2 regions of the Arthrobacter sp. TMT4-20 genome follow, and region 1 is predicted to be linked to the other one. Evidence: riboswitches for the same ligand, from Rfam matches in the RefSeq annotation. Region 1 holds a riboswitch; the other holds the start of a gene.
What was found. A riboswitch is a leader RNA that binds a small molecule or an ion and turns the genes downstream of it on or off. The one in region 1 is predicted to bind S-adenosylmethionine.
Positions count from the first base shown of each region.

Region 2: it holds a riboswitch for S-adenosylmethionine, as region 1 does, so the genes downstream of both, sfnG (dimethylsulfone monooxygenase SfnG) here and ACX80Z_RS12025 (MetQ/NlpA family ABC transporter substrate-binding protein) in region 1, are expected to answer to the same signal.

Region 1 is NZ_JBTNDW010000011.1:97,081-101,306, reverse strand. It holds gene ACX80Z_RS12035 (methionine ABC transporter permease) at 1-249, opposite strand, end outside; gene ACX80Z_RS12030 (methionine ABC transporter ATP-binding protein) at 249-1,277, opposite strand; gene ACX80Z_RS12025 (MetQ/NlpA family ABC transporter substrate-binding protein) at 1,347-2,228, opposite strand; SAM riboswitch class IV at 2,456-2,572, opposite strand; gene ACX80Z_RS12020 (YybH family protein) at 2,691-3,116, shown strand; gene ACX80Z_RS12015 (putative bifunctional diguanylate cyclase/phosphodiesterase) at 3,110-4,226, opposite strand, start outside.
Region 2 is NZ_JBTNDW010000013.1:33,600-37,825, reverse strand. It holds gene ACX80Z_RS12900 (O-acetylhomoserine aminocarboxypropyltransferase/cysteine synthase family protein) at 1-502, opposite strand, end outside; gene sfnG (dimethylsulfone monooxygenase SfnG) at 502-1,647, opposite strand; SAM riboswitch class I at 1,654-1,758, opposite strand; gene acs (acetate--CoA ligase) at 1,845-3,797, opposite strand; gene ACX80Z_RS12885 (ABC transporter permease) at 3,788-4,226, opposite strand, start outside.

The DNA of each region.
Region 1 (4,226 bases):
CGCCCTGGCCAGGGGTTGTGCCGCGGCGAGGAAAATGATGAACGGGATGGGCCTGAAGATGTTCACGATGATATTCAGGGTGCTGAACACGGCGCTGTTGCCGAGGATACTGCCGGCTCGGGTGGTGTAAAGCCCGATGCCGAGCAGTAGTCCGCCGAGGCCGCCGAAGAACAGACTGAACCCGACAATGTAGAGGGTCTCGTAAGTGGCGACCCACAGCTCCGGGGTGAGGTCAATGAGGGAATCCATCAGCTGAGCTCCTTCACAGTGATGCGACCGGACAGCCCGGTCAGCGCAGCGTCGACCGCGCCGTCGGGCCCGGTGAGTGCGAGGGTGAGATGGCCGAATGCGCGGCCCCGAATGTCGTTGATGCCGCCGTAGATCAGTTCGAACTCGACGCCGGCGGCCGCCAACTCGAGGAAGACCGAGGCTTGCGAGGAGTCGCCGTCACGGAAGGAGAAGGTGACGATCCGGCCGGTGTGCCGCTCCTGGAGAACCGCGAGTTCGTCGGGTGAGGGGATCCCCCGGACCACGGTGGAAACGAACCGTTGGGATGAGGCCTCGCGCGGATTGGAGAAGACGTCGAACACATCACCCTGCTCCACGATCCGGCCGCTGTCCATCACCGCCACCTTCGTGGCGAGGGTCTGGATGACGTCCATTTCGTGGGTGATCACCACTATGGTGATGCCCAACTCCTCATTGACCCGCCGTAGCAGGCGCAGCACCTCATGGGTGGTCTCGGGGTCCAACGCCGACGTCGCCTCATCGGCGAGCAGGATTTTTGGCGAGGTGGCGAGTGCCCTGGCGATGCCGACGCGCTGTTTCTGGCCGCCGGACAGCTGTTCGGGGTAGTTGGAGGCCTTATCGGCCAGTCCCACAAAGTCGAGGAGTTCGGTGACGCGCGCCTGGATTTCGTCCCGGCTCTTCCCAGCGACGCGCAGGGGGTAGGCGACGTTGTTCCAGACTGTTTTGGCGTTGAACAGGTTGAACTGCTGGAAGATCATCCCGATGTCGAGACGTAGTTTGCGCAGTTGCCGGTCCGGGACGTTGGTGACCTGCTGGCCGTCGACAATGATGGTGCCGCTGCTGGCCTTTTCGAGAGCGTTGATCAGGCGGACCAGAGTGCTTTTCCCGGCCCCCGAGTAGCCGATGATCCCGTAGATCTCTCCAGCCTCGATGTCGAGGCTGACGTTGTCAATCGCGTGCACGGGAGCGTCGCCGCGGCGGCCCGGAGGGAAGCTTTTGGTAACTCCCTGCAGGGAAATGAGTGGCATGGTGTTCCTTGATAAACGGCCCTGCGGCCAGCCGGGATCGCCAGCTGGCCGCAGGGCAGGGAGGGCTGGTTAGCCTTGGGCGCGGGTGTCTTCCTCGACGGTGTCGAGGGTCGTCTGCAGCTCATCGGGGGTGACCTGAAGGAACTCGGCGGTCCCGCCCGAGGTCTCCTGGACGGCGTCCTGCACCTCCTGGTTTTCCTGGTAGATGCTGATCAGCTTCTGGTACGTCTCGTTGCCCTCTTCGCCGGCGCGGGCGGCGAACACGTTCACGTACGCGACGGCGGCAGGATCGGTCGGATCGTCCTGGGCAATGGCGTCCTCGAAGTTCAGGCCAGCGTCCTGGACAAAGTCGTTATTGATGATGGCGGCGGCGACGTCGGGCAGCGAGGTGGGGGTCAGCGACGCTTCGAGCGTGGTGACGGTGACCTTGGACGCGTCCTCATCAATGTCGTCGATCGTCGAGAAGGCGCTGCCGCCGTCGTCGAGCACCACAAGACCGGCGGACTGAAGGACCAGCAGCCCGCGGGCGAGGTTGCTCTCGTCGTTGGGGACAGCAACCGTCGATCCTTCGGGGATTTCCTCCACCGACCCGTACTGGGTTGAGTACAGGCCCAGCGGGTAGATGGCCGTGGAGCCGATCGGGGCCAGCTCCTCTCCGCTGGATACGTTGTAGCGGGCCAGGTACACCAGGTGCTGGAACTGGTTGAGGTCCAGTTCACTTTCGCTTAGCGCGGGGTTTGGCTGGGTGTATTCGGCGAAGTCGATGACCTCCAGCTCGATGCCTTCCTCGGCAGCGGCCTCGGTGAGCAGGCCCCATTCCGGGTCGCTGGCGCCGACGACGCCGAGCTTGATGCTTTCATTTCCGGAACCGGACTCGCCCGAGCCACCACATGCCACAGTGAGGGCGAGGAATGGGGCAACGGCGATAGTGAGAAGGGTGCGGGATTTCATGGGGGTTTTTCCTTTGAACGGGGTACGTCAGTGGGGTCCGGTCGGCCGATAACATTGGCCAGGCGTTACCACTGGACAGGCAGATAGGCAGATAGGCAGATAGGCAGGGGTGAAGTGCTGCGATAACTGCAGCGACATTCGGGGAGTTTCCTCGGGGTTACATGCTGGCTCGCTTCAAGATGGCGGGCGGTATCCACGACGACCCCTCGGCGGGGTCAATTCTGGATACGCCGTACTTGCCGTCCGGGGACTTGTTCCGGCGGCCGAATCTTCACCTGGAGCACCCCGCTACGGGAGAGGGTTGCTGGTCAACCGGCCAGGGCCGTTGGTTGACACTCTTGATTCTGGAGATCACGCTAAGGCAGAAAATTTGTTGGGTCAAAACCTGGCCGTTACCGGTCGTCATAAATGACTTGCGCGTACCCGTTCCGTTCATCGGTCGGGCATGCGAGGATCGCCTTCATGGATGAAGAGTCGATCACTCAGGTTCTCGAACAGTATGCTGCAGCCGTATTCGGGAAGGATGTTGATGCCCTGCTGACCCTGTATGACGACGATGTCCGGGTTTTCGACTTATGGGACGTGTGGAGCCACCAGGGTGCAGGCCCGTGGCGGGAATCAGTGGCCGGGTGGTTCGCTTCGGTGGGGGATGAGCGTGTCGGGGTGGACTTCGATGACGTTCAGACTCTGGTTACCGAGGACCTGGCAACCGTGCACGCCATCATCACCTACCGCGACATTGGGCCCGACGACGTCGAACAGGACTCCATGCAGAACCGCCTGACCTGGGTTCTGGGGCGCCGCGACGGTGACTGGAAAATTGTGCACGAGCACACGTCAGCTCCGGTCAACGGCGAGACTTTCAAGGTCAACCTGCAACGCTACTGACCAACCAGTTGGGGTTCTCCCAGGCGCATATTATCGGGTCGCGGAATGAACCACGGTTCGAGGTCCTCTGCCGACATGGGGCGGGTGTAGAAGTAGCCCTGCGCGAGGTCGCAGTCCAGCTCGGTCAGCGCGTGTAGCTGGGCTGGCATTTCAACGCCTTCGGCGACGGCGATCAGGTTCGTGGCGTGGGCGAGCTGGATGCAGGACGCGACAATCGCGTGGTCCTTGCTGTCGGTAGTGAGCCCGGCAATGAAGGAGCGGTCAATTTTCAGTTCGTCGATCGGAAAGCGCTTGAGATAGGTGAGGCTGGAATGGCCAGTACCAAAATCGTCGATTGCCAACCTGACGCCCAGGGCCTTGAGAATTTCGAGGGTCCGCAGCGCGGCAACTGGATCCGCGGTGAGCGCCGTTTCGGTGATTTCCAGGGTCAGGAGCCCCGGAGCAACACCATGGCGTTCAAGCGCTTCAGTGACCATTTCTTCGAGGCGGGGATCGCTGAGCTGGATGGCTGAGATATTGACTGACATTCGTACTGGGGGCCGTCCCGCCGCAGATCGGTGCCATGCGGCCTGTTGCGCGACGGCAGCGTTGATCACCCAGGCTCCGAGCGGCAGGATAAGCCCGGATTCTTCGGCGAAGTCGATGAAAGCTGACGGTGCCAGCAGGCCCTTATTGGGGTGATCCCAGCGCACCAGTGCCTCGAATCCGTTCATCTGGCCGCTGACGAGGTCAATCTGGGGCTGGAAGAAGAGGCATAGCTCTCCGTCCTCGATGGCACGGCGCAGTTCACCGCGGCGATTCAGCTGGCCGTCGTCGGGATCGCTGTGCATGCTGCACTCCACCTCGCAGCGGTTACGGCCCCGCTTCTTGGCCTGGTGCAGTGCCGCGGCAGCCCGACCCACCAGCCGGTCAGGGGTGTCAGTTTCGCTGGCCATCGAAACGCCAATACTGACCGTGATTTCAATGCTGGTCCCGCCAACCGCCATCGGCGCGCTCAGGGCCTCCAATAGCTCGGCGGCCACCGACTGCGCCTCCCCGGCGTCGGCGAGGTCAGCCAGTACCGCAAATTCGACACCCGACAACCGAGCGACGACTGCAGATGGGTGCACC
Region 2 (4,226 bases), on a different contig from region 1:
GGATGTCGGCGATTTCACCCGAGGGGTTCGCGATCACCTCCGCGTAGACGGCCTTCGTGTTGTCCTGGATGGCCGCAGCATAGTCAGCGGGATCCGTGCCGGGGACGAAGGTGGTGTCAATGCCGAACCGGCGCAGGGTCACATCGAGTTGGGTGACCGTGCCGCCGTAGAGCTGCGACGCGGCGACAATATGATCCCCGGCCTGGCAGAGGGCCGCGAACGTGATGAATTCGGCGCTCATGCCCGACGCCGTCGCGACCGCCCCGATGCCACCCTCCAGGGACGCGATCCGCTCCTCGAACGCGGCGACCGTAGGGTTGCCGATCCGCGAATAAATGTTGCCGTACTTTTGGAGCGCGAAGAGGTTGGCGGCGTCGTTCGTGTCCTTGAACACGAACGAGGTCGTCTGGTAGATGGGTACCGCTCGGGCGCCGTGGGCCGAGTCGGGGGTGCCACCCGCGTGAAGAGCGCGTGTACGGAAACCGAAGCTGCGATCAGCCATCAGACACCTGCCTTAATCTGGTTGTCAACATTGAAATCTAGGCCCTCTTTACGGGCGAGGTCCGCTTCGAGTTCGCGGACGATGGGGAGGATGTCCTTGCCGAAGGCTTCGACCTCCTCCTGGAAGTGGAGGTAGCAGGTCAGCATCAGGTTCACGCCGATTTTCTTGTACTCGACGATCCGCTCGGCGATCTGCTCGGGGGTGCCGATCAGCTGGGTCTTGAAGCCGTCGTTGTACTGGATCAGGTCCTCGAAGGACGAGTCCGCCCACATACCCTTGCCGTCCTTGGTCGAGGCACCGGCTTCCTGCACGGCGCCCCGGAACCCCTCCACCGCCGGTTTGTGGGCCTTGGCCACGATCTCGCGGAGCGTCTCGCGGGCTTCCTTCTCGGTATCGCGGGCAATCACAAAACCGTTGAGCCCGAACCGGGGGTGGCGGCCGACGTCGGCCGCTGAGGCCTGCACGCCGGCGATATTCTCCTTGAATCCCTCGAGGTCCTTGCCGTTGGAAAAGTACCAGTCGGCCACCCGGCCAGCAGTGGCCTGCGCCGCCGTCGAGTTCCCGCCGAAGAAGATTTCAGGGTGTGGACGCCCGGGCACGTCGACGGGCGGCGGGTTGAGGGTGAAATCGGTGATGTTGTAATACTTGCCGGCCTGGGAGAAGTTCTGCTCGGTCCAGAGGCCGCGGAGGATCCTGATGAACTCTTCGGTGCGGACGTAGCGCTCGTCGTGTTCCAGCCACGGCAGCCCGAACCCGGTGAACTCACTCTTCAGCCAGCCGGACACAATGTTCACCGCCGCCCGACCACCAGAGATGTGGTCAGCGGTGATGATGAACTTCGCCAGGACTCCGGGCTGCCACATGCCGGGGTGGACGGCGGCGATCACCTTCAGCTTTTCGGTCGCACCGAGCAGCGCCAGGGAGAACGACGTCGCCTCATGCTGCTTGTCGGCGCCGTACGACGCCGCATACCGGGTTTGCGAGAGGGCGTACTCGAAGCCGGCGTCCTCCGCGATGCGGGCCAGCTTCTTGTTGTACTCGAAGTCCCAGCTGGTGCGCTGCTCAATGGTGGAGACCACCAGGCCGCCGCTCACATTGGGCACCCAGTACGCGAACTTCAGGGGTTGGGAAAGGTCAATAGCCATAGTGGTCCTCCATCGTGCCTGGCATTAGCACCCTAATGTCACTGCCGTGGGCAGTGGCCAGGGTTGCTGCGGTGTCAATGAGCCAGATCTCTCAACCGCTCGGGATGGTCCCCACCAGTGTGACAGTCCTCTCACGGTCGACCAACATTGTTGCTCTCCGTTGCGGGTTGTCCCTCCGGTGGGGTTTGCTGGCGGGGTCACGGTGACGCCCTTGCGGCCAGTGCGGCAGCGATGCCGGGCACGCACGCCTCGTTCTGCAGGGAAGTGGTGTCACCCAGCGTTGTGTTCTCGAACAGCTGCGTCAGGAGCCGGCGCATGATCTTGCCGGACCGGGTCTTCGGGACGTCCGCGACGACGACGACGGCGGCCGGCTTGGCGATCGGCCCGATCACCGCCGCGACGTGGTCCCGCAAGACCCGGCTCACCTCCTCCGCCGCGTGCGCGCCGGCCCCGTGGGACGCAGCCAGCACCACGAAGGCGGCAATCGCATGGCCGGTCCGCGGATCGGAGACCGGACAGACGCCGGCCTCGACCACCCACGGGTGAGCAACCAGGGCCGATTCAATCTCGATGGTCGAGAGCCGGTGGCCTGACACGTTGAGCACATCGTCGACCCGGCCGAGGATCCAGGTGTCGCCGTCGTCGTCGTTCCTGGCCCCATCACCGGCCAGGAACCAGCCCTGGGCGGCGAACTTTCGCCAGTAGGAATCCAGGTAGCGCTGCGGGTCGCCCCAGACGGTGCGCGCCATCGCCGGTCCGGTGCGGTCCACGACGATCAGGCCCTGCTCACCGGTGGGTACCGGGTTTCCGGCGTCGTCGACAATCCGGGTGCTCACGCCGGGGAGGGCGCGGGAGGCAGAACCGGGCTTGAACGAGGGGTCAGTGGGGCGGGGAGAGAGGATGGTGGCGCCGGTTTCTGACTGCCACCAGGTGTCGACGACCGGTGCGGTGCCAGCCCCGAGGTGCTCCCTGAACCAGCGCCAGGCCTCGGGGTTGGTGGCCTCACCGACGGTGCCGAGGAGACGGATCGAGGACAGATCGTAGCTGGCAGGCACGCCGTCCGGGAACCAGCCCATCAGCGACCGGATCAGGGTGGGGGCCGTGTAATAGCTGGTCACCTTGTAACGCTGGATGATCTCGAAGTGCCGCCCCGGATGTGGGGTGTTGGGAGTGCCCTCGAAGATCACCTGGGTGGCGCCGTTGGAGAGCGGACCGTAGATCTCGTAGGTATGGGCGGTCACCCAGGCAAGGTCGGCGGTGCACCAGTGGACGTCCTGGTCCCGCTGCGACGGATCGGGGTTGCTGAACAGGTAGGCGAAACTCCACGACGCCTGGGTCAGGTACCCACCGGAGGTGTGCACCAGGCCTTTCGGCTTACCCGTGGTGCCGGAGGTGTACATGATGAACAGGGGAGTCTCGGCGTCGAACGCCTCGGCAGCGTGATGCGGGGACGCGGCGCCGACGGCGTCATGCCACCAGACGTCCCGGCCCTCGGTCCACTCGATGTCGCTGCCGGTGCGGCGGATCACCAGAACATGTTCGATGCTGTTGGAACCGGACACGGCCTGATCGGCGTTGGTCTTGACCGGCACCGCTGCGCCGCGCCGGTACTGCCCGTCAGTTGTGACCAACAGTTTGGCGCCGGTGTCCTCAACCCGGAAGCGTAAGGCTTCAGCAGAGAATCCGCCGAACACCAGTGAGTGCACCGCCCCGATTCGCGCGCACGCCAGGGTGACCACAATCGTTTCGACGAGCACGGGTAGGTAGATCACCACGCGGTCGCCCTTGCCGATCCCGAGGTTCAGCAAGGCGTTGGCGGCGCGTGACACCTCCTCCTGCAGGTCCGAGTAGGTGACCGTTCGCTGGTCCCCGGGCTCACCCTCGAAATGCAGGGCGACCTTGCTGCCCAGCCCGGCATCCACGTGCCGATCCACGCAGTTGTGGGCCACGTTGAGGCGGCCCCCCGCGAACCACTCGATCACCGGGACGGTGAGCTGCCCGTCGGCGCCACCCGATACCGGCCGGGCTGGCTGAAAGCTGTGCGCCGTGGACCATTCGGCAGCCCAGTCCAGCCGGCGCGCCTGCTGTTCCCAGAACGCCAGGCGGTCCGTCTCGGTCAGGGGGTCGGCCTCCTGAAGGCTCACGCCCATCGCCGGACCGCCCACTTCTCGGCGATCCCCAGGAGGGCATCGGTGGTTTTGCCGATGATCGCCAACAGGATGATCGCCAGGAAGATCCTGTCCACCCGTCCGTTGTATTGTGAATCACTCAACAGGTATCCGAGCCCCAGCGAGGAGGCAATCAGTTCAGCCGCGACCAGGAACAGCCACGCCTGGGCGAGGCCCAACCGGAGACCGGAGAACACTGATGGAATCACGGCCGGGAGTTGCACCGTGGTCAGCAGTTTGAAGCCCTTCAACCCGAACGCCCGGCCGGCCTCCACCAGGTTCCGGTCCACGTGCCGGAGCGCGAGGTACACGGTGGTGAAGACGGGGAAGAAGGCGCCAATGAGGATCAGCGTGATCTTTGAATCCTCGCCGATCTTCATCCACAGGATGAGCAGCGGCACCCAGGCCAGG